DNA from 4 places in the Alteromonas sp. ABH4_452 genome. Region 4 is predicted to be linked to each of the others. Evidence: predicted binding sites of a transcription regulator. Region 4 holds the regulator's gene; each other region holds the start of a gene.
What was found. The regulator sigma-54, encoded in region 4, starts transcription at its own class of promoters, with help from an activator protein. The targets are predictions, from matches to a motif close to GTTGGCACGNNNNTNGNNT.

Region 1 (5,356 bases), 130 kb from region 4:
CTAACCCACCTTCTAGGTTGTCCATCCACACCGATGTACGCTGTAAGCGGTCGGCCGTTTTCACATAAAACATCAGCACGCGGTCGATGTATTTAATTAGCGTTTCCGTATCTAGGTCGGTGGCAAATAGGTCGGCATGTCGCGGCTTCATTCCGCCATTACCGCAAACGTAAAGGTTCCAACCTTGCTCGGTAGCAATAACACCAATGTCTTTACTTTGGGCTTCTGCACACTCACGGGTACAACCCGATACGGCAAATTTGATTTTGTGCGGTGCACGTAAGCCTTTGTATCGATTTTCTAAATCAATAGCCGTGCCTACTGAGTCCTGCACACCGTAGCGACACCATGTACTTCCCACGCACGATTTCACTGTACGCAGCGCTTTCGCATACGCGTGACCGGTTTCAAACCCACCGGCTACTAGCTTTTCCCAGATATCAGGTAAGTGCTCTACGCGCGCGCCAAATAAATCGATGCGCTGACCACCCGTGATCTTGGTGTACAAGTTGTACTCTTTTGCCACTTCACCGAGCAGAATCAACTTCTCAGGCGTTATTTCGCCACCAGGCACACGCGGTACAACCGAATAAGTACCGTCTTTTTGCATGTTGCCAAGATAGATGTCGTTGGTGTCTTGCAGGGGTAGGTGTGAAGCTTTTAGGATGTAGTCGTTATAGACTGATGCCAGAATAGAACCCACAGCAGGCTTACAAATTTCACAACCTAAACCTTCACCATACTGTTCAAGTAGTTCGTCGAAGGTGCGAATGCTGTTAACTTTAACAATGTGAAACAGTTCTTGTCGGGTGTAATTGAAGTGCTCACAAATCGCTTTTGATACTTCCACACCTCGCTTTTCAAGCTCGCTATCTACTACATTTTTAAGCAACGCAGCGCATCCACCACAACCAGTACTGGCTTTAGTTTCACCTTTTACATCGCCAACGCTGCAACAGCCACCTTCAATAGCTGAAACAATGTCGCCCTTAGTCACGTTTAGGCATGAACAAATAGAGGCTGTGTCTGGAAGTGCATCGGCACCTAATGCTGGTGCAGCATCAGAAGATGGCAAAATCAGGCTTTCTGGGTGTTCAGGTAATTCGATATTATTAAGCGCATACTGTAGGAGCGTGTCGTAGTCACTGGTATCACCTACAAGGACCGCACCAAGTACGAGCTTTTGTTCGCTATCTACTACCAGCTTTTTATACACGCCTTCAGGCTGATTTAAGTATGTGTAGCTAAGGGCACCTTCTGTGCGTTCATGCGCATCGCCAATAGAACCCACTTCTACGCCCATTAGTTTGAGTTTGGTACTCATGTCTGCGCCAGCGAACTCGGCATCGCCACCTGTTATATGACTTACTGCCGTGCGCGCCATGGTATAACCAGGTGCAACCAAGCCAAAGATTTTGTTATCCCAAAGCGCACATTCACCCACAGCGTAAATGTTTGGGTCAGACGTCACGCAGTGGTTATCAATGACGATACCGCCGCGCTCACCTAGTGTTAGCGCTGATTTTCTACCGAGCTGATCGGAAGGTCGAATACCAGCAGAAAATAAAATCATGTCAGTTTCTAGCGCAGTGCCGTCTGCAAATACCATTTTATAGCGGCATGTATCACCAGCTTCGATAGTTTGGGTTGCTTTTTGGGTATGAACGGTTACGCCTAAATCTTCAATTTTGTCTTTAAGCACTGTCCCACCGGCTTGGTCTAGCTGCACTGCCATTAGCTGTGGTGCGAATTCAACCACGTGAGTATCTAGCCCAGCTTGCTTTAAGGCATTCGCCGCTTCTAAACCTAGAAGACCGCCGCCAACGACAACGCCTACCTTGCTCACCGCTGCTGACGCTTCAATAGCGAGCAGATCGTCTATGGTGCGGTACACTAAGCAATGCTCTTGGTCGTTCCCGGGAATGGGAGGCACGAAAGGATAAGAACCGGTGGCAAGAACCAGCTTATCGTAATTGAACACCTGCCCTTCTGAAGTCGTGACTTTATTATTGTCACGGTCTATATCCGTCACCAAGGCATTGGTGACTACGTTTACGCCCCATTCGGCGTACTGAGCGGGTGTAGTAAGCGCTAGGTCATCAGCACTAGCGCCACTAAAAAATGATGACAGATAAACGCGGTCGTATGCGAGGCGAGACTCGCCACATAAAACGGTTATTTCTACATTGGCATCGCTTTGGTGAAGCTGCTCAACAAAATGATGCCCCACCATGCCGTTGCCTACGACGACAATTTGCGTTTTTGAGTCCAATGAAGTCATGATATTCCCCTTTTTTCGGGACAAAAAAAAGCCCGCTTCAACTTTCGTTGATGCGGGCTTCGTTGCCTATTTTGCCAACGGTTTAGGTCGGCTAACACATTTTACGGAGTGTTATAAATCACACAATTTTCAGCGATTGACACAAATCACCAAAACACACTTTACGTTTATAGCTATCCAAGTTCAGTGCCAAAACCGTAAATAATTGTTTTTATTTGATTTACTAAAAAATAAGCATTATTCAGACTTCACAACTGCACCAAACAAACGCAAAACTGTGTTTACTTGGTGCATTAAGGCTTTCAAATAACTTAGGCCAGCTTATCCGTAGCTACTCGATAGCGAGGGTCTTCAACTACGTTAATTTCAACAAATTTGTCGGCCTTGCGAAGCAGTGAGCGACACTCATCGCTGATATGACGAATGTGTAGCTTCTTACCTTGCTCTTCGTATTTATCGGCAAGGGTATCTAGTGCGTCGATACCTGATGAATCCCAGATACGAGAGTCTTTAAAATCGATAACTACATCTTGTGGGTCGTTAGCGATATCAAACAAGTCTTTAAAATGCGATACCGAGCCAAAGAAAAGCGGGCCGTCTAGTTCATAGACTTTCCAGCCGTCGTTATCAATGTGCGACTTCGCTTCGATATGACGGGCGTGTTTCCATGCAAACACAAGGGCAGAAACGATAACACCGACAACCACCGCAATGGCAAGGTCAGCAATAACCGTAACGCCTGTCACTAGAAATAGTACAAAGGCATCTTCTTTGTTTACGCCGCGAATAATTCTGAATGACGCCCACTCAAAGGTAGCGATTACCACTACGAACATTACGCCAACAAGAGCAGCAAGCGGGATCATTTCAATAAGCGGTGCTGCAAATAGAATGAAGCCCAATAGTACAAGTGCGGCAGTAATACCAGATAAGCGACCACGGCCGCCAGAGTTTATATTGATCATGCTTTGACCAATCATGGCACAACCGCCCATACCGCCAAAGAAACCGTTAACGGTATTTGCAACGCCCTGGCCAACACACTCTTTATTACCGCGACCACGGGTATCGGTCATCTCATCAATTAATGAAAGGGTAAGGAGCGATTCAATAAGACCAACCAAGCAAAGAATCACTGAGGTTGGTAGTACTATCATGAAGGTTTCCCAGGTGAACGGCACCATAGGAATAGCAAAGCTAGGAAGCTCACCCGCTAGCGTTGCGGTATCGCGCTGGTCAGCCGGTAACAGGTCACGAACAAAGTCGATTACCGTACGTGCTTCTAAGTCGAGGCCGTGTACTAATGCTGTTACCGTAACAATCGCTACTAGCGACGCAGGAACAGCCTTCGTGAGCTTAGGCAGTAAATAGATAATGGCCATGGTTAACGCCACGAGCCCTAGCATCCAGTACAGCAGCGTACCTTCCATCCACTGCAGCTCTCCAGCAGCGTTAGTCACTTTAAACTGGCCTAACTGAGCTAAGAAAATAACGATTGCAAGACCGTTTACAAAGCCAAGCATTACCGGATATGGCACTAAACGAATAAACTTACCGAGCTTGAATATACCGCACATGATCTGCAGCAAGCCGGCTAAAATAACCGCTGCGAATAGATATTGCACACCGTGTTGGGCAACCAGTGCCACCATTACAACGGCCATGGCGCCGGTAGCACCAGAAATCATTCCAGGGCGACCGCCAATAGCAGACGTAATCAACCCCATCATAAAGGCCGCGTATAGACCTATCATTGGTTCTACGCCGGCTACAAATGCAAATGCGACGGCTTCAGGGACCAGGGCAAGTGCCACTGTAATACCTGATAGCACATCGTTCTTAACGTTGCTGTCTTTACTGGTAATTAAATCGAACATGTTCTCTCAGAAGCTAAGATGTTAAACACAACAACCCACCGTGGCGTAAACCGCGTGATAGCAGTACACCAAGTAGGCAGGATAATTTTTCGGCGATTCTATCACCATTGCAGCTTAAAATCTTTTAATAGATTGTTACGAGTGTATAAACACAGGTCAAAGCGCGTGGCTGACCATCTAGCAGCGCAGAAGTCTCTTTACGTCTTACCCATACAGCTTCTCGGTTTAGCTTCAGGCACGCTAAATTTTTGCGCCTTTACTGACAAGAGGCCTCTTACGTGGCATCGTATTGCAGTATTTTATAACCTAGCCCATCGGTGCGCTTAGCTCGTAGTATTAGTTCGTAGCTTTTGCTCGTATTATTGGCCCGCTACTTCGCGCTAATTTGCACTTAATGATGCGGCAATGATGTAGGGCATAGGCCTTATTTAACGAGGAGTTTACGTGGTACCTTATATTCTTACCATTTTGTGCGTGTTAGTAGCAGGCGCTATTCATTGGATGTCGCCAAAGGCTTATTGGAAAGCCACCATTATGTCTACCGCCGTTATCTTATTATTTTCTGTCGCCGCGCTATTTATTTTTCAGGCTTCTGGAATGCTGGTAAGCGAACATACTGGGGAAAATGCAGACTTCTCAGGGCAAATGCTCACCATTACTACTATGATTGCCTTCTTCGGCTTCTTGATTTCTCTCTTTGTCGGCTGGTTTCTCCGCGTGGTTAGAAACTAGCTGATAAAATTAAATACAACTATCTACAGGCGGGTTGCACCACTAAAGTGCAACACCGCTTACAACTTTCCTTAAGCTGCCTGTCATCCTTAACTCTCTAAATTGCAATTAACTCTGCTTAACACCTTTAAAAGTCGCGTCTTTTAAGCATTCAGCGCACTACGCCCCCATCCAAACCTTGCATAACTACATTCTGATAAACAGGGCATAAGTGTTGCTTAATTCATTGTGCTTTGAAGCAATACTTCGCAAAAAACTATCAATAAAAAAGCGAATTGCGTAAACGAACATTTAGCAGGGCCTCTTATGCTGCACGAACCTGAACAAACCATTGCGCTTTGTAGCGATGCGACCAAACGTTTTTTGCTGGCCGCAAAACATGCAGAAATTACTGTGTTAGAACAGCTTTCTAGTAACTGTCGTATTGTTATTGCGGTTCGTGAGCTTATACATGAACTGCAAAAAG
Region 2 (5,356 bases), 1.8 Mb from region 4:
ATGGAAGACAGAACTTTAGAGATCATTTAATTATTCCGCATCGTTCTTACCCAGTTCTGACGTCATTTCAGAAAGGGTCTCGCTGCAGTCTTTTGCACTGCTTATTATTTTATCTAACGCCGCTAATGCTTTTTCGGGCGCAACATCACCATTTAGTGCCATTTTTACTAGCTCCGCCTGCATAGATATTCTATTTAAAGGCTTGCGAGCATCATGTACGAAAACACTTAGACGTGAGAATTCCTCGCTCGTCATATCGAGCACCCCTTATTATTCATCTTTGCTTAGATCGCCGTAGGCATGAAGGCGGTTGTACAGCGTTTTAGTACTTATCCCTAACATTTCTGCGGCCGTGGTTTTATTGCCACTTACTTTTTCTAACGTGGCGTAGATAAGCTCTTTTTCTACATCTTCAATCGTTCTTCCAGCTTGAAGGGCAGGTGTCGTACTCTGCTTCTGTGCAAAAGGAGATTCAATAGTTTTAGGTAGTTCAATCTCACTCTTCTCAGGGTCACTCATAATTGCTGCACGGTGAACGAAGTGTCTTAACTCACGAACGTTTCCTGGCCAATCATAGGCTTGAAGCGTTTCAAGTTGATTATCTTCCCATTTAAAATTAGAACCGTTATCTTTGTTAAATTCTGCAATAAAGGTTTTCGCTAGCAGCGGAATATCTTCTTTTCGTTCACGTAATGGTGGGATAGTGATTGGGAAAACGGCCAATCTAAAATAGATATCTTCGCGCAACACTTTGCTTTGAGCTATTTCTTCCATTGTTCTGTTTGTTGCAGATACTACGCGACAATTTACCGGTATAGATTTTGTGCCACCTACGCGAAGCACTACTTTATTTTCAAGTACGCGCAAAAGGTTGGGCTGCATATCGATGGGCATTTCTGTGATTTCATCTAAGAAAAGGGTGCCACCTTCCGCCTGCTCAAACACACCTTCTTTACGACCTACCGCACCAGTGAAGGCACCTTTTTCATGGCCAAACAGTTCACTACCAATCAATTCTTTAGAAAAGGCACCACAGTTTGTGGCGATATAAGGACCTTCACTTTCAGAAGCTCGGTGAATTGCAGCAGCAACCACTTCTTTACCAACGCCACTTTCGCCTAACAGCATGACGTTAGCACTTGTTTTACTGACTCTTGAAATGAGTTTGTATAACTCTTTCATCACGGGAGACTCGCCTATCAGCAAATCGAAGTGTTTTTCAATTGTTTCTTCTTTAGGTGTTGTGTCTTTTTGTTTTTTACTTAGAACAGCCTCAATTTCTTCGCGCTGTATTGGCTTTACAAGGTAGTCTACGGTAGGGCCACATAAGCCTTTAATCACGCTTTTAACCGAAGGGTGACCAGTAATTAGAGTAACGCGAGGACGCTTAGGAAGCGCATCAAGTTCATTAAATAGATGAGCGCCACTACCATCAGGCAGCATAAAATCTAACAGTACGTGATCGAATGTTTCTTTCTCAAGCCAATCACGGGCTTCAGCTAATGTAGCAGCGGTTAGAACGTCGTGGCCTAAAAATTCAATAATAGTACAAGCTACTTCTGTAAACTCGGCGTCATCATCAACTAAAAGTACGGTTAGCACGTGGATGTCCCTCTCTATTACTTTCCATTTAAAATATGGAATAAAATCAATGTTATAGTTTTATCATAAACAGCAAGGAAAAATAACTAGATACCTAGTTTTGATCGTTTATTTCCAAGCGTTATGTTGTATAGGTCATGTAACACTACATTAGCATTTAAGTAACTCACCTCAAGCATGTAAGCTTAATTCAGCGAACGACTGTTTAATACTTCGTTTCCACTATTTGCTCTAACCGGGTTTCGATCTATCAAATACAGTCTGAGTGTTACCTATTTACAAACGACTGCAAAAAGTATTCCCATTACCTTATGAATTGTGTGTGCATAGAGCTATGGCACATTTTTCGCACAATTTGTTGGGGGAGCAATTTTATAATTGGTGGAAAGAGTAGATAAAATTTACCGAAGGTTTGCGCATAGTAGGTCCGCATTTGCTCTCTGAAATTAGGGGATTACAGCTAAATTTATGTCAAAGGAATTGAAAATGTGGGCAAAAACAGCTGAGAGATCAATGACCTTAACCGAGCTGCTGACAAAAATGCAGCCTCGGGCTAGTCAAAATTTATTTTATTTTGCAGACTTTTGGGAAGTAATGGAAAAACGGGGCTTTGGCCCGATGCTAGCGCTTCCTTCCTTTATCGCCTGCACCCCTATAGGCGCTATTCCAGGTGTACCTTCGTTAACCGGTGTGACGATTTTACTTATCGCATTGCAAATATTACTCGGTAGCAGACATCCCTGGTTACCTCAAAAAGTAATGGATATTCATTGCGATGCCGATCAGTTGCGCCATATAGTTGAAAAAGTAAAACCCTACGCGGCCAGTGTTGATCGCTTTCTCGTTCCCCGTTGTTTTTTTATGAGGCAGCCCGTTTTCCGCTCTCTAATTGCATTGAATTGTGTTGGCTGCGGCTTGGTAATGGTTCCGTTAGAGCTTATTCCCTTTATGGGTCTTATTCCCGCCTTGGCGGTATTCATAATGGCGGTTGGTATGGCTACAGACGACGGCGCAGTAGCCTTGGTAGGTGTAACAATTTCGCTGTTTGGTTTTGTGTTAGGCTTTAAGCACCTGCCTGCCGTGGTGAGCTAATGCGCGAGCTACTTATACATCAATCAAGCATAAACTCAGAGGTAGGCAAGTTCATTGTTTGGTACCTCAGTTCTCCCATAAATGCGCGTGCCGCTGGGCCTAACGTGTCTCCATCTTCGAAAGAAAGATAGAGAAGGGCCTTTCTCAACGCCGCATTGTTATTCAAAGGAAGCGGTACTAGCGTACCATTTTCTAATTCATCCTTGATAATGGCTATAGGTAGCCATGCAAATCCTAATCCTTGAGCGATGATATCTAAAGATGTTCTCACGTGACTCACTGTCCAGCGCTGTTCTGCACCCAGCCAACCCACATCCGCCTTGCGCTCTGCAGATGAGTCGCGAACGACAATCTGACGATGAGTTTTAAGATCTTCTAAGGTAAGAGTTCTATTTAATTGATGCAATGGATGTTTAGCATGAGCCACCGCGGCGAACTCAATTTCACATAAGTCTTCGCTAAAACCATTCGGAAAGACAAAGGGAGAAATGCCCAAATCTACTTTTCCGCTACTTAATAACGCGTTAGCTCCGCTAAGGACGGTTTCCTCTATTTCTATACGTAAGAGAGGAAACTCTGCAGAGACTTTGGCAAGCACGTTATACAATAACTCAGAAGGGAAAATAATATCCACAGCTATACGTAGTGTTGTTTCTGTTCCTACTTTTAAGCTACTTGCTACCGCTTCAAGCTTGTGAGCTTCGTTAAGCAAAAACGAAGCGCGGCGATACATGAGCTCACCCTGCGGAGAAAGCTGTACTTTACGGCCAATATTTTCAAATAGTGTTACACCAATGGCATTCTCAAGTTTTTGAACAGCGTGATGAACACTAGATTGACTTTTATGTACTTCTGCAGCTGCTTGATTGAAACCACCAGCATCAACAACGGCTTTAAACATACGCCATTGTTCGAGTGTAGATTTAAGCATACGACGCCCTTAACCCGCTTTATGGGCTACTTATAGCATAGACTGATTATACAAGTCACTTTTCAAGAGCGAGGTTAATAGATGATACAGGACACGTTACTACTGATACGTTCTCGTATCCCATAAGCATTAATTGCTCAGCGGCTAATTTGGCACGAACGCCAGATGCACAATGAATGTAAAGCGGTGTAGAGGCATCTTTGAATTTCTCCAGTGCTTTCATCTCGAGCACGCCTCGTGGAATGTTTTGGGCAGAGGGGACTGGCTGGCTAGCTGCTTCATTGCTTTCCCTGACATCGATGAGAGCGCCATTATTGTGCACTAGCTCTTCTGAAGCTTTTTCTGCAGTGACGCATCGAATATCGAAACTGATGTTCTCAATCCGAGTTTTAATATCTATTAGCATAATACTTCCAATTGATAACGACTTTATGTAATTAAGATAAGGTTAATCTAATGTAAGGGCCGAATCTCACTAAAACAATATGAATTACCGGAATTCGTCGCATAAAATGGCAAGTCGGCAAAATGTCTTATACTTTAGTATAATTAATAGCTAAATTATTGCCAGAAATGTTAAAGAAAGGAAGTGCTTATGTCTGAAGATATGGTAATAGGTTCAGAGGATATAATGGAACATGCGGTGGAAGCTGAGATCTTCCTTAAGCAATTTGCGAATAAAACACGTCTTATGGTGCTTTGTTCATTGTTAAAAGAGGAAAAGTCGGTAACCGAGCTTTTGGAAGTAGTCAATGTTTCACAGCCCGTGATTTCTCAACACCTTGCGCTATTGCGAGAGTCGAAAATGGTAGCTACGAGAAGGGAAGGGCAAACAATTTACTATCGACTAGCGGATGAACGTGTCAAACGACTTATTGCGCTTATGGACGAATTCTTCTGCAAGTAACTTTTTCGTATCCATTATCACAACGATAATGTCCGTGCCAACACGGACATTATATCGTTTAACATTTATTCAAATTCTAATCTTAGACGAGCTATCCAGTTGTTTACTCGCTATCCAGTTGCTTTCTCAAAAGGGCAATGTAGTCCTCTTCTGCAATCCTATCACTATCAACCTCTGGTCTATTGACCAATTCGTCATGACTCAGGTTGACCGCAACACAGTGTGCCGCCCAATCGATATTTTCAATGTCTCTCGGTAATAGCGCAAGATGTTTACCGCCTGGAAGCCAGTTATTGGTATCAACCACTAGCATCACAATTTTCCAACTTCGCGTGTCGATTATAAAATTGCTTATGTGTCCAACGTTGTCGGTAGTCGTAGCAACCTCATAACCTCCCACTTCGCCAACAGCCCTCAAATGATTACTCGTTTTTTCAGGGTGAAGTGTTTCGGATTCTTCTGCTTGCTGTAATTCAACGAGCTCATTGGGATGTGCAAATTCTCCCCATGCCCCTGGCCCAATCCAGTAGTAGCCGTAACCAAAGTACTTGAAGAGGTTTTCTTCATACTCTCTAGAAACGGGCTTATGTTCATCAATTGACGGACTATTCTTTAACTTTTCAACAGTCATATTTACGTGAACAGTGTCATCACTGCTATCTAGCTCTGTCACAGCGATAGGAGAAATAACAACTTTTCTGCTAAGAGGAAGCCACGTATTTGTATCTGCAACCAAATAACGTACGGTAAACGTTTCATCGTCAAAGAGAATATCGCGAACACCGCCTACCTTGTCATCAACGGCGTGAATAGAAAAGTGAGTA
Region 3 (5,356 bases), 1.6 Mb from region 4:
ATTGGGTACTCTTTTACTACACTGATGTATTTAGGTACTTTAAAGTAGGCAAGTTTCGATTTTAAGTAGTCTCGTATTTGCTCTTCATCTACATGCCTATTGTCTTTTGCTTTGATCCAAAGGCACACTTGCTCGCCATATTTGTTATCGGGTATGCCAAATACAGCTGCGTCGGATACGTCGTCATGTTGGTACAGCACCTCTTCGATTTCTCGGGGATAGATATTTTCGCCCCCGCGAATGATCATGTCTTTTATTCTGCCTACAATAGTGACATAGCCTTCTTCGTCCATTTCGCCTAGATCGCCAGAATGAAGCCAACCTTCGTCGTCTATGGTAGCTCTAGTTTTAGCTTCATCTCCCCAGTAACCTTTCATTACGCAATAGCCTCTTGCACAAATCTCACCTGGCTCTCCGATTGGAGCAGTACTGCCTTGTGCGTCGATAATTTTTACTTCGGTATGAGGCATAGCTCGGCCGACTGTTTTTACCTGTTTCTCAAATGGTGAATCAATATCGGTAATATGATTGATAGGGCTGCATTCTGTTTGACCGTAACCTATAACGACTTCGGTCATATGAAATTCACTATGGACTTTACGCATTAGTTCCTCAGGACATGTACTTCCCGCCATAACGCCAGTTCTCAAGCTCGATAAATCGAAGCTTCTAAAGTTAGGAAGCTCTAGCTCGGCGATGAACATGGTAGGCACGCCGTGCAAACCTGTACATTTTTCTTCTTCTACTGTGCGAAGCGTTTGTTCGGGGTCGAAAGACTCCCCAGGAAATACTGCGCATGCTCCGGACGCTAAACAGACTAAGTTGCCCAACACCATACCAAAGCAATGATAGAGTGGTACGGGAATACAAAGCTTGTCTTGGTGCGTAAATCTCGTTGCTTCTGATACTAATAAACCATTATTTAATATATTGCGATGCGTGAGTGTTGCGCCTTTCGGGTTACCGGTCGTACCTGAGGTGAATTGAATGTTGATGTTATCATCAGCATTTAGCGTTCTTTCGATGTCTATTAACAGCGATTTTAAAGCCTTAGTAGGCTCTACTTGGAGTTTTGAAAACGCCTGTAGTCCGTCTACCGTTGTCTCGCCAATAGTATATACGTGCTTAAGAGAGGGTAGCTTCGAAAGCGATAGCGCCGTATCCGCTTGACTTTGGTTGTTGGTATCTAGTTCCGGGGCTAATTCCTTCAAAATGGCGATGTAGTTTGAGTGTTTAAAAGACTGTGCCATCACCAAGTGCTTTACCCCGACATTGTTAATAGCAAAGGCTAATTCATCTGGGCGGTAAGCGGGGTTAAGACATACCATGACCGCGCCAATTCTTGCCGTGGCCATTTGTACAAGTGACCACTCGATGTTATTGGGGGACCATATCCCAACTCGATCACCTGGCTCTACGCCATTGGCAAGTAAACCACAAGCCACACGTTCTACTTCACGCCAGTATTGCTGATAGGTCCAGTGAATACTTTGATGTTTTACGATGATCGCTGGGTTATCGCCATAATTGTCGACAACCTTTTTGAAGTATTGACCTATTGTGAGTGATGTCAGTTCAGCATCACAAGGACCGCTAAACTCACTTTTTTGAAGTGGAAATACAGTGTTTGACTGTGTATTTGATTCCATTATTCCTTGCCTCCATGCGCGTACGCATATGATTTAAATGTAATTTTAGATAATCGCCATCATGATTTTGAAATCGAAGTACACAATAGCGACCTTTGCGCTAATTACAGAATGCGCAATTGAGTAAACAAAATATTTAACCTTTATTAACAATATGGTTGTAAATGCGTTTTGTCGACAAGATGTTGGTCGTATACGGTGCTGTTCAACGAAAAATATTAGCGTTTCGTCGCAGGCTATTTATTAGGGGGCGAACTGGTGAGTTTCGTGGGGTGTATTGTTTAAAGGAAAATAAAAAAGCCCCGCACTTTAAGCGGGGCTACATAGTTGGGAATACTATGAATTATTTAGTTTAACTATTCTGATTCAATCTCTTCAAAATAGGTACGGTATTCCATACGAGTTATGTACGAATCACCATCTTCATCCATTGAGTCAAAGTCGCCTTCAACGTCGGCCATTTCTAGCTCCTTCTCACTGATTTTACCATCGCTATCCTTGTCGATTTTAGTGAACTTAGTATTGGCCGTTGCAGACATCTCAGTGCGCAACTCTTTATTCTTTTCTGAAATCATTTCATTATCAGCTTTAGAAAAAAGTGCTGGATTGCCTTCTTCAGTGAGTACAGCGTCTGTTGTACCTTCAGCTTTAACCTGAGTGATAACCTCATCGCTGAACATCGATGGTTTTTCATCGACAAATGAATTGAATTCTGCGCGGCTAACCATACTGTCGCCGTCCGTATCCATTTTAGATACTAATTTGCTGTCGATTGTACCTGACGATTCTGAACCGACTATGTAGCCATTACCATCTTGATCAAGCGCATTAAAGCTCTTAGAAATTTTTTCTTCATGATGGCCTGCGAATGCAGACGCAGAAAGTGTAGCTGCAACAACAGCACTAGTAATCATACTTAACTTTGTGATCTTCATAATCAAATTCCTTCTGTTTCTCATTGCGAACACGGGCTATCAATTGCCCTAATCACTAAATTGAACGCATGTTGATTGAAGTTAATTCTTCAAACAAACCTATTTAGCTACTCACAAATATCTTATTCACTTGTCGTGCCAACGAGTTAAGTTATTGAAAGTATGAGTAATAGCTAAAGGTGGAAATAGATTCAGAGTGTAATACTTTTGTTAATTTGTCACGAAGCCTGAAAGATCTTCATACAAATAAACATAGTTAAAATAAGGAAAGTTGAGCGTTAGCTATGCGCTCAAAACTAAGAGATATCATTGGCAATATACTATCAGCAATGGGTTTTATCTGCTTCTCTATATAGTGGTCATAGTCAAGCGGCGCAGAGATTGTTTCCACCGTTTGTGGCCCTTGAACGGTAATTACATAGGCTATGGAAGTATTAGATTGGTAGCGAAGTGGTAAACCCTGTTCTTCAAATAATTTGTCGGCCCGTCTCGCCGCTTTAACGTGGGGGGGAAGAGATTTTACATACGAAGAAAGTGGTTTTCTTAGTCGCTTTTTATACACCAACTCTTCATCCATTTTTCCCGCTTTTACTGCGTTTAGCGTTTTATTGATGTACTGCTTTACAGGTTCATTGGTAAATACTCTTTTGTATAGTTCGTATTGGAACTCTTTAGCAAGCACTGTCCAATCCGAACGCACGTTCTCTAGGCCTTTAAAGATAAGCTCACCGTCTTTCATCCCTGCGTAGCGCTTTTTACTCCCTTCAGAAGAGCCACGAATTGTTGGCATAAAGAAGGTAGAAAAGTGAGATTCGAACTCAATCTCCAAATGGCAATCAATGTCGAACTGACGCTTAAGTAACTCAGTCCATTTCTGGTTAATAGTTTTGGCAAGCTCACGACCTGTTTCAGAAGGTGTACCCAGTGCAGTATTTCCTTCAACATGCACAAAGGTTGAATCAGTATCACCGTAAATAACCGTATAGCCTAGTTCCTCAATCCAACTCGCAGTGGTTTGCATGATCTCATGCCCACGCAATGTAATTGAACTGGCAAGACGAGGATCGTAAAAAGGACAGCCTCCGCTACCAAGTACTCCATAGAAAGAGTTCATTAATATTTTAATGGCTTGAGAGCGTGGTGCGTCTTTCTGTTTTTTGGCTTCGTCGCGCTGAAGCCATAGGTTTTCGATAATTGAAGGTAGAAAATGTGATTCGCGGCTAAATACTGCGCCTTTAAACCCCTCTATTGCCGTATTAGGAGACTTAAGTCCTTCTGCAAGCCCTAACGGGTCGATTTTAAACGTGCGAATAATGGAAGGGTAAAGGCTCTTAAAATCGAGGACTAAAACATCTTTATATAAACCTGGTTGCGAGCGCATGACATAACCGCCCGGACTAGCTAAACCGCCATTTTCTGGCCTCACTCCAGCGACATAAGACTTGCGGTGTAGCTTAGGTAAATAAACGTTTAAAAACGCCGCTACCGAGCCTCCCGGGCGGCTCATATCTAAGCCGGTAAGAATGCTCCGTAATGCCAGAAAATCAATAAACTGGGTTTTATCCTGAATGCGGTTTACTAGTTCGGTGTCTTTAAAGTTGTAGTTCGCGAGTGCAACAGGGTCGCTATGATAAAGATGTTTTATCGCTTCAAGTTTGTCGGCAGCTTGAATAAGCTTATTTTCACCAAGCAGTTCTTCGGAAACATGGTCAAGAGAGAAGGACTCAAACTGATAGGTCATGGTTTTAAGTGCTTCAATACCATCAATCACGCATCGGCCAGGCACATCAACAAGTGTTTGGTCTTCCCACTGTCTTACTGAAGCCTCTCGGCCATGGCGGCCAATAGCATACTTGAGCGAATTTGCCTTAGCACGGCGGCCCAGCACAGCCATATCAAACTGCTTAACGTTCCAACCCAAAATAATGTCTGGGTCGTGGGAGGTTAGGTGTGAAAAAAAAGCTTCTAGTAGTTCTTTTTCAGACTCGACCGTAACAAGCGTGTATGGACTGTCTTCTTGCTCCTGTAATGTCTGACCAATAAAACTCGGTGGACAAACAAGCAGCACTACACTTTTTCCTTCGCCTGCCAGTGCAATGCTGAACAGCTCTTCGTGTTCATTACACTCAATATCTATACTTAATGATGTAAAAGTAGTTCTGAAATGGCAGGGCCTTATCTGCGCATTTTCTATAACAAGTTGTGGCGTATCATCGACAACTTGTGGGGTAACGAATTCCACTGCGCCATACACAAAGCGCTCCATTAGATAGCGATCGGCCACGCGAATATCGGCTTCATACAATACAATACTTTGCTCTTGCGCGCGTTGGCGAAGCTGGTGCATATGCGATTCGGTGGCGGTCTTGACCGTAGCCACAGGAACTTGTTCCAGTGTGTGAAAACCATCTTCTGAAATTATGATCTTAACTGGCATACGAGCAGCAATGTCGCGCAATGCAGCACATTGTTCGAGGGACACAAAGCAAGTGGGGTTCTGAGGTGACGATACTAATCTAGCGGTGTTATTGGCGGTTTTAACCCAGAGTTCAACATAGACTTTGCCTCGCTGGGTAAACGTACTTTTGTTGAGTATGAACCCTTGCTGTATTACTGGGGCTGACATGAATTTGTTTTTACTAACCGCTTTTTAAAGGTGTCAATTTATTAGGAAAGCCCTAAGTGCGTGGACGTTGATTGAATTTTTCTAACCCACATTTTACGTATTCAGTCAAAAGCGCAAAAGGTACAAAATACGTCGGCTATCAACTT
Region 4 (5,356 bases):
GATGGTAAAAACAAAACCGCGCTGTACAAGGAAGATGTACTTATTACCCAAGGTTCACTCCTAATCGAAGCTGATGAAGTAGAAGTAATAGCTACAGATGGCAGCGGCCGTGAAATATTTATCGCCCGTGGCAACCCTGCTAGCTATTCTCAATCACTAGAAGACGGTACACCGGTATCAGCGAAAGCCAATGAAATTCGCTATGAAGTAATTAATCGCACTATTTCTCTGGCGGGTAATGCTGAGCTACAGCAAGATACCAGTAAAGTGCAAGGTGATAAGATTACGTTCGATATGATTACGGAACAATTGCTTGCAACGGGTGGTGCCGGTGAAGATGGTGAAGGTCGTGTAACCACAGTATTTACTCCTGACACCATTCGTAAAACATCGTCTAAGAAAGACAACGAGGACAATGAATAGCAATGGCAACTTTGAGCGCTAAAAACCTTGCTAAATCGTATAAATCGCGACAGGTTGTTCGCGATGTAAGCCTTTCAGTGTCTACCGGTCAAATTGTTGGTCTTCTCGGCCCTAACGGCGCTGGTAAGACCACCACTTTTTACATGATTGTAGGCTTAGTCAACTTAGACAAAGGCAAGATCGAAATTGATGATAATGAGCTTACTCACCAGCCAATGCATGAGCGCGCACGCCGCGGTATAGGCTACCTCCCGCAAGAGGCATCAATATTTAGAAAGCTTACGGTACATGAAAATATCATGGCCATTTTGCAAACCCGTAAAGATTTAAATTCACAGCAGCAAGAAGAAGAAGCAGATGCCCTACTTGATGAATTTAATATCAACCATATACGTAATAGTACGGGCATGAGCTTGTCAGGGGGAGAACGGCGTCGCGTAGAGATTGCTCGAGCTCTGGCAGCAAAACCACAATTTATTTTGTTAGACGAACCATTTGCCGGTGTTGATCCAATATCAGTTAATGATATAAAGAAGATAATACAGCATCTGCGAGATAGGGGTATTGGTATCCTTATCACGGACCATAACGTACGCGAAACATTGGATGTTTGCGAAAAAGCGTACATTGTGAGTCATGGCGAGCTTATTGCGCAAGGAACTGCGGAACAGGTTTTAAGTAATCAAAAAGTAAGGGACGTATACCTAGGCGAACAATTCAGGCTATAGTTAGTGTAACCGAATTGTCATTTTTCAGTTTCGCTCTGGTATATTTAATTTAGAGCATTTAAATAAGACGTAGATGAAACCATCTTTACAGCTAAAATTTAGCCAACAACTTACCATGACACCTCAGCTTCAGCAGGCTATTAAACTGCTGCAGCTTTCTACGCTTGATCTCCAGCAAGAGATACAAGAAGCCCTCGATTCTAATCCGCTTTTAGAAGTGGAAGAAGGTAACGACGAGCCACAAGTAGAAAAGAATAATGTCGATAGTGACGATAGCGCTGCTGAAGCGACCGCTTCTGCATCAAGCGATACGCTAGAAGCAGGAGATGCACTGGAGAAGAATGATCTTCCCGATGAGCTACCTATCGACAGTACCTGGGATGAGTATTATTCGGCTTCTTCCGCGCCTGCACCTGGCCCATCTAATGATGATGAACAAATCTTCCAAGGTGAGACCACAGAAGACATCCAAGAACATCTTCTTTGGCAAATGCGCCTCACTCATTTTTCAGATACTGACCGCGCTATCGCTACAGCAATCATCGACTCAATTGACGAATCAGGTTATTTAACCGTTACTCTTGACGACATCTTAGAAGCGGTCAACGACGATGATCTAGAAGAGCCTATCGAAATGGACGAAATAGAGTGTGTGCTTAAGCGCATTCAAATGTTCGACCCCATTGGTTCAGGTTCTCGTACACCTCAAGAGTGTCTTATGGTGCAATTGCGCCAGTTTTCAGAAGACACACCGTGGCTTGCTGAAGCGAAGCAGCTTATTGAGGAATATTCAGACTTACTGAGCAGTAAAGACTACCGCACGCTAATGCGTAAGAGCCGATTGAAAGAAGATCAGCTGCGCGAAGCAATGCGTTTACTTCAAACCTTGAATCCTCGCCCAGGTAGTGCTTTAGTTACTAAAGAGCCTGAGTACGTTATTCCTGATGTCTCAGTAACCAAGAAAAATGGCCGTTGGGTGGTTGAGCTGAACCCCGACAGTCTGCCTAAATTAAGCGTAAACCAACAGTACGCAGCGATGAGTCGTCGTGCCAAGAACAGCAGCGATTCACAATTCATCCGCTCACACATGCAAGAGGCCAAGTGGTTCATAAAGAGCCTTGAATCTCGCAACGATACCTTAATGAAGGTTGCAAATTGCATTGTGCAGCAGCAAATGGGCTTTTTTGAGCACGGCCCGGAAATGATGAAACCAATGGTGCTAAATGATGTCGCAGAAATGGTAGATATGCACGAATCGACTATTTCGCGTGTAACAACGCAGAAGTATATGCATACGCCCCGTGGCATCTTCGAATTGAAGTATTTCTTCTCAAGCCACGTAGCAACAGAGTCAGGTGGTGAGTGTTCATCTACAGCGATTCGTGCATTGATCAAGAAGTTAGTGGCTGCGGAAAATCCTAGCAAGCCGCTAAGTGATAGCAAGATTGCTTCATTGTTGGCCGAGCAAGGCATAAAAGTCGCTCGGCGAACAATAGCAAAATACCGGGAATCATTGTCGATCCCGCCGTCGAACCAACGCAAAAGCCTTATTTAAACGGGCTTAATAATATAAGGAAGACGAAATATGCAAATCAACCTTACTGGTCATCATGTCGAAATCACCGACTCTTTGCGTAATTATGTCGATACGAAGTTCAGCAAACTTGAACGTCACTTTGATCACATTTCTAATGTGCATGTCATCCTGAACGTTGAAAAATTAAATCAAAAAGCTGAAGCGACTGTTCATTTAAGTGGCGCTGAAGTATTCGCATCCTCAGAAAATACCGACATGTATGCGGCGATTGACAGCATGGTTGATAAACTCGACCGGCAGGTAATCAAGCATAAGGAAAAACTGAAAAAACATTAGTAGTTAATTGAGCATGGATATACAAGCCATCGTAAGTCTGGACCGCACCGAGTGTGCGGTTCAGTGTAATAGTAAAAAGCGAATTCTTGAGATCATCGCTGATATCGCTGCCAAGCATAACGACAACATCGACCAGGCAACGGTTCTAAATAGCTTGATGGCTCGAGAACGTATGGGTAGCACGGGTATTGGTAACGGGATAGCACTGCCTCACGGTCGCTTGGCCGGCCTTGAGAAGGTAATAGCAATCGTTGTAACAAGTACACCAGCTATCAACTTTGATGCCCTAGACGAAAAGCCCGTAGACATATTCTTTGCTCTTCTCGTTCCCGAAGAGCAAACCGAAGGACACCTTCAGACACTGGCTACCGTAGCCGGTAAGCTAAGCGACAAAGAAACGATTAAAACAATACGTCGTGCAACAACCAGCGACGAAATTATTTCTGCATTAAGTTAAACAAAAAGTGCCTACACCTCATAGGTAGGCGCTTTATTCGACAACTCGTATGTGATGAAACCAGAATATAAGGGAGAGTTTAGGTGAAGCTGATCATAATCAGTGGTCGTTCGGGGTCTGGTAAGTCTGTCGCACTTCGCGCATTGGAAGACTTAGGTTATTACTGTGTTGATAATATCCCAGTAAATTTGCTTCCCACCCTCACCCATACTGTTGTTGATGAATACGATCAAGTTGCGGTAAGTATTGACGTTAGGAACCTACCCAAAAACCCTGACGACTTGGTAGAGATTCTAGACTACCTGCCTTCTTCTTGGTCGATGACTATAGTGTACATTGACGCAAGCGATGACGTTCTGGTTAAGCGTTTTAGCGAAACTCGCCGTCTTCACCCTTTAGCTAAGCTAAATAAGTCTCTATCGGAGGCTATTAGGGCGGAGTCTGCGCTTCTTGCGCCAATTACTGAACGCGCCGATTTATACCTAGATACAGACAAGCTAACAATACATCAACTCGCCGAATTGATCCGTGAACGTATATTGGGTAAGAAAAGTTCACGCCTTGTTCTTGTCTTTGAGTCGTTTGGCTTTAAACACGGCATACCTAAAGATGCTGACTACGTTTTTGACGCGCGTTTTTTACCTAACCCGCATTGGGAGCCAGACCTTAAACACTTAACTGGGTTAGATGCCCCCGTGGAAGTATTTTTAGGCTCACAACCCGTAGTAACCAAATTTATTTGGCAGATTCAAAACTTGATGACCACATGGCTTCCCCATTTAGAACGCAACAATAGAAGCTATGTGACTGTGGCTATCGGTTGCACTGGCGGCCAACACCGCTCAGTCTATATTGCCCAAACCTTGTCGAAAACGTTCAGCGAAATACACCCTGATGTTCAAATTCGTCACAGAGAGTTGAACCAGTAATGACTATTCAAAAAACGCTTACAATCGTCAATAAACTAGGCTTACACGCCAGAGCAGCCACGCAATTGGTTAAGCTTGCTAATCAGTTTCATGCCAAAATCATTTTGAAAAAAGGCGATAAAGAAGCCGATGCAAGCAGCGTCTTAGGCTTGATGATGCTGGAAAGTCACCAAGGTGAACAGGTAGATGTTATTGTCGATGGTGATGATGCGGTCGATGCACTTGCTGCCATTGAAGAGCTGATTGAGGGCAGATTTAACGAAGACGAATAGTCTCAACCCGAATATCTCTTGACGAATTAATCAACAGCTAGCTTAGTAATTCCAAATTCTTGCGTAAAAGCCACGCAATTATCATGACAGACTTAATATAATTGCGATATTCTACGCACACTTAGGCTACACAGCCTTTATTTTCCATATCAGCTTAGTAGGAATAACGCCTTATGGCAGAAGCGCTTGTTTCTAAATACGTACAAACCCAATTACGCGCACTTAACGCAGCGTTGATAAACGGTCAATTTGTATCTGTACGTAAGCTTCTGCTTGAACTTCCCCCTTCAGACGTTGCGCATATTCTCGAATCTAGCCCTAGCAGGACCCGTGATGAGTTGTGGGAGCTAATTGATAGCGACTTTCACGGTGATATTTTAGAAGAACTCTCTGATGATGTTCGAAACGGTATTATCACAAAGATGCTCCCCGCCAATGTGGTTGATGCACTTGAAGAAATGGATACCGATGACTTGGCAGAAACGCTGAGTAGCCTTCCTGAACCTGTGTTGGCAGACATTCTTGATTCAATGGATGCACAAGACCGCGTACGTGCAGAGCAGGCGTTGTCTTACGGTGAGGAAACCGCTGGTTTCATCATGAACACCGATACCATTACCTTGCGTCCAGATGTAACCATTGATGTGGTTCTTCGCTACATTCGCTTAAAAGGT

Region 1: the regulator sigma-54 is predicted to act here: its motif matches at 2,457-2,475, upstream of nirB (nitrite reductase large subunit NirB).
Region 2: the regulator sigma-54 is predicted to act here: its motif matches at 1,936-1,954, upstream of ACYX4N_RS09840 (exopolysaccharide biosynthesis protein).
Region 3: the regulator sigma-54 is predicted to act here: its motif matches at 2,709-2,727, upstream of ACYX4N_RS05040 (EF-hand domain-containing protein).

Annotation. Positions count from the first base shown of each region.
Region 1 covers NZ_CM149973.1:4,201,094-4,206,449, forward strand. Annotated here, with positions in the region: gene nirB (nitrite reductase large subunit NirB) at 1-2,281, opposite strand, end outside; gene ACYX4N_RS17995 (SulP family inorganic anion transporter) at 2,593-4,158, opposite strand; gene ACYX4N_RS18000 (hypothetical protein) at 4,603-4,890, shown strand; gene ACYX4N_RS18005 (nitrate- and nitrite sensing domain-containing protein) at 5,197-5,356, shown strand, end outside.
Region 2 covers NZ_CM149973.1:2,310,723-2,316,078, forward strand. Annotated here, with positions in the region: gene ACYX4N_RS09825 (sensor histidine kinase) at 1-26, opposite strand, end outside; gene ACYX4N_RS09830 (hypothetical protein) at 31-255, opposite strand; gene ACYX4N_RS09835 (sigma-54-dependent transcriptional regulator) at 271-1,602, opposite strand; gene ACYX4N_RS09840 (exopolysaccharide biosynthesis protein) at 2,089-2,694, shown strand; gene ACYX4N_RS09845 (LysR family transcriptional regulator) at 2,714-3,625, opposite strand; gene ACYX4N_RS09850 (rhodanese-like domain-containing protein) at 3,681-4,031, opposite strand; gene ACYX4N_RS09855 (ArsR/SmtB family transcription factor) at 4,221-4,532, shown strand; gene ACYX4N_RS09860 (PRC-barrel domain-containing protein) at 4,636-5,356, opposite strand, start outside.
Region 3 covers NZ_CM149973.1:1,163,159-1,168,514, forward strand. Annotated here, with positions in the region: gene ACYX4N_RS05035 (AMP-binding protein) at 1-1,649, opposite strand, end outside; gene ACYX4N_RS05040 (EF-hand domain-containing protein) at 2,006-2,584, opposite strand; gene ACYX4N_RS05045 (DNA polymerase II) at 2,841-5,210, opposite strand.
Region 4 covers NZ_CM149973.1:4,069,707-4,075,062, forward strand. Annotated here, with positions in the region: gene lptA (lipopolysaccharide transport periplasmic protein LptA) at 1-423, shown strand, start outside; gene lptB (LPS export ABC transporter ATP-binding protein) at 426-1,151, shown strand; gene ACYX4N_RS17460 (RNA polymerase factor sigma-54) at 1,225-2,706, shown strand; gene hpf (ribosome hibernation promoting factor) at 2,737-3,024, shown strand; gene ptsN (PTS IIA-like nitrogen regulatory protein PtsN) at 3,038-3,481, shown strand; gene rapZ (RNase adapter RapZ) at 3,565-4,410, shown strand; gene ACYX4N_RS17480 (HPr family phosphocarrier protein) at 4,410-4,682, shown strand; gene mgtE (magnesium transporter) at 4,856-5,356, shown strand, end outside.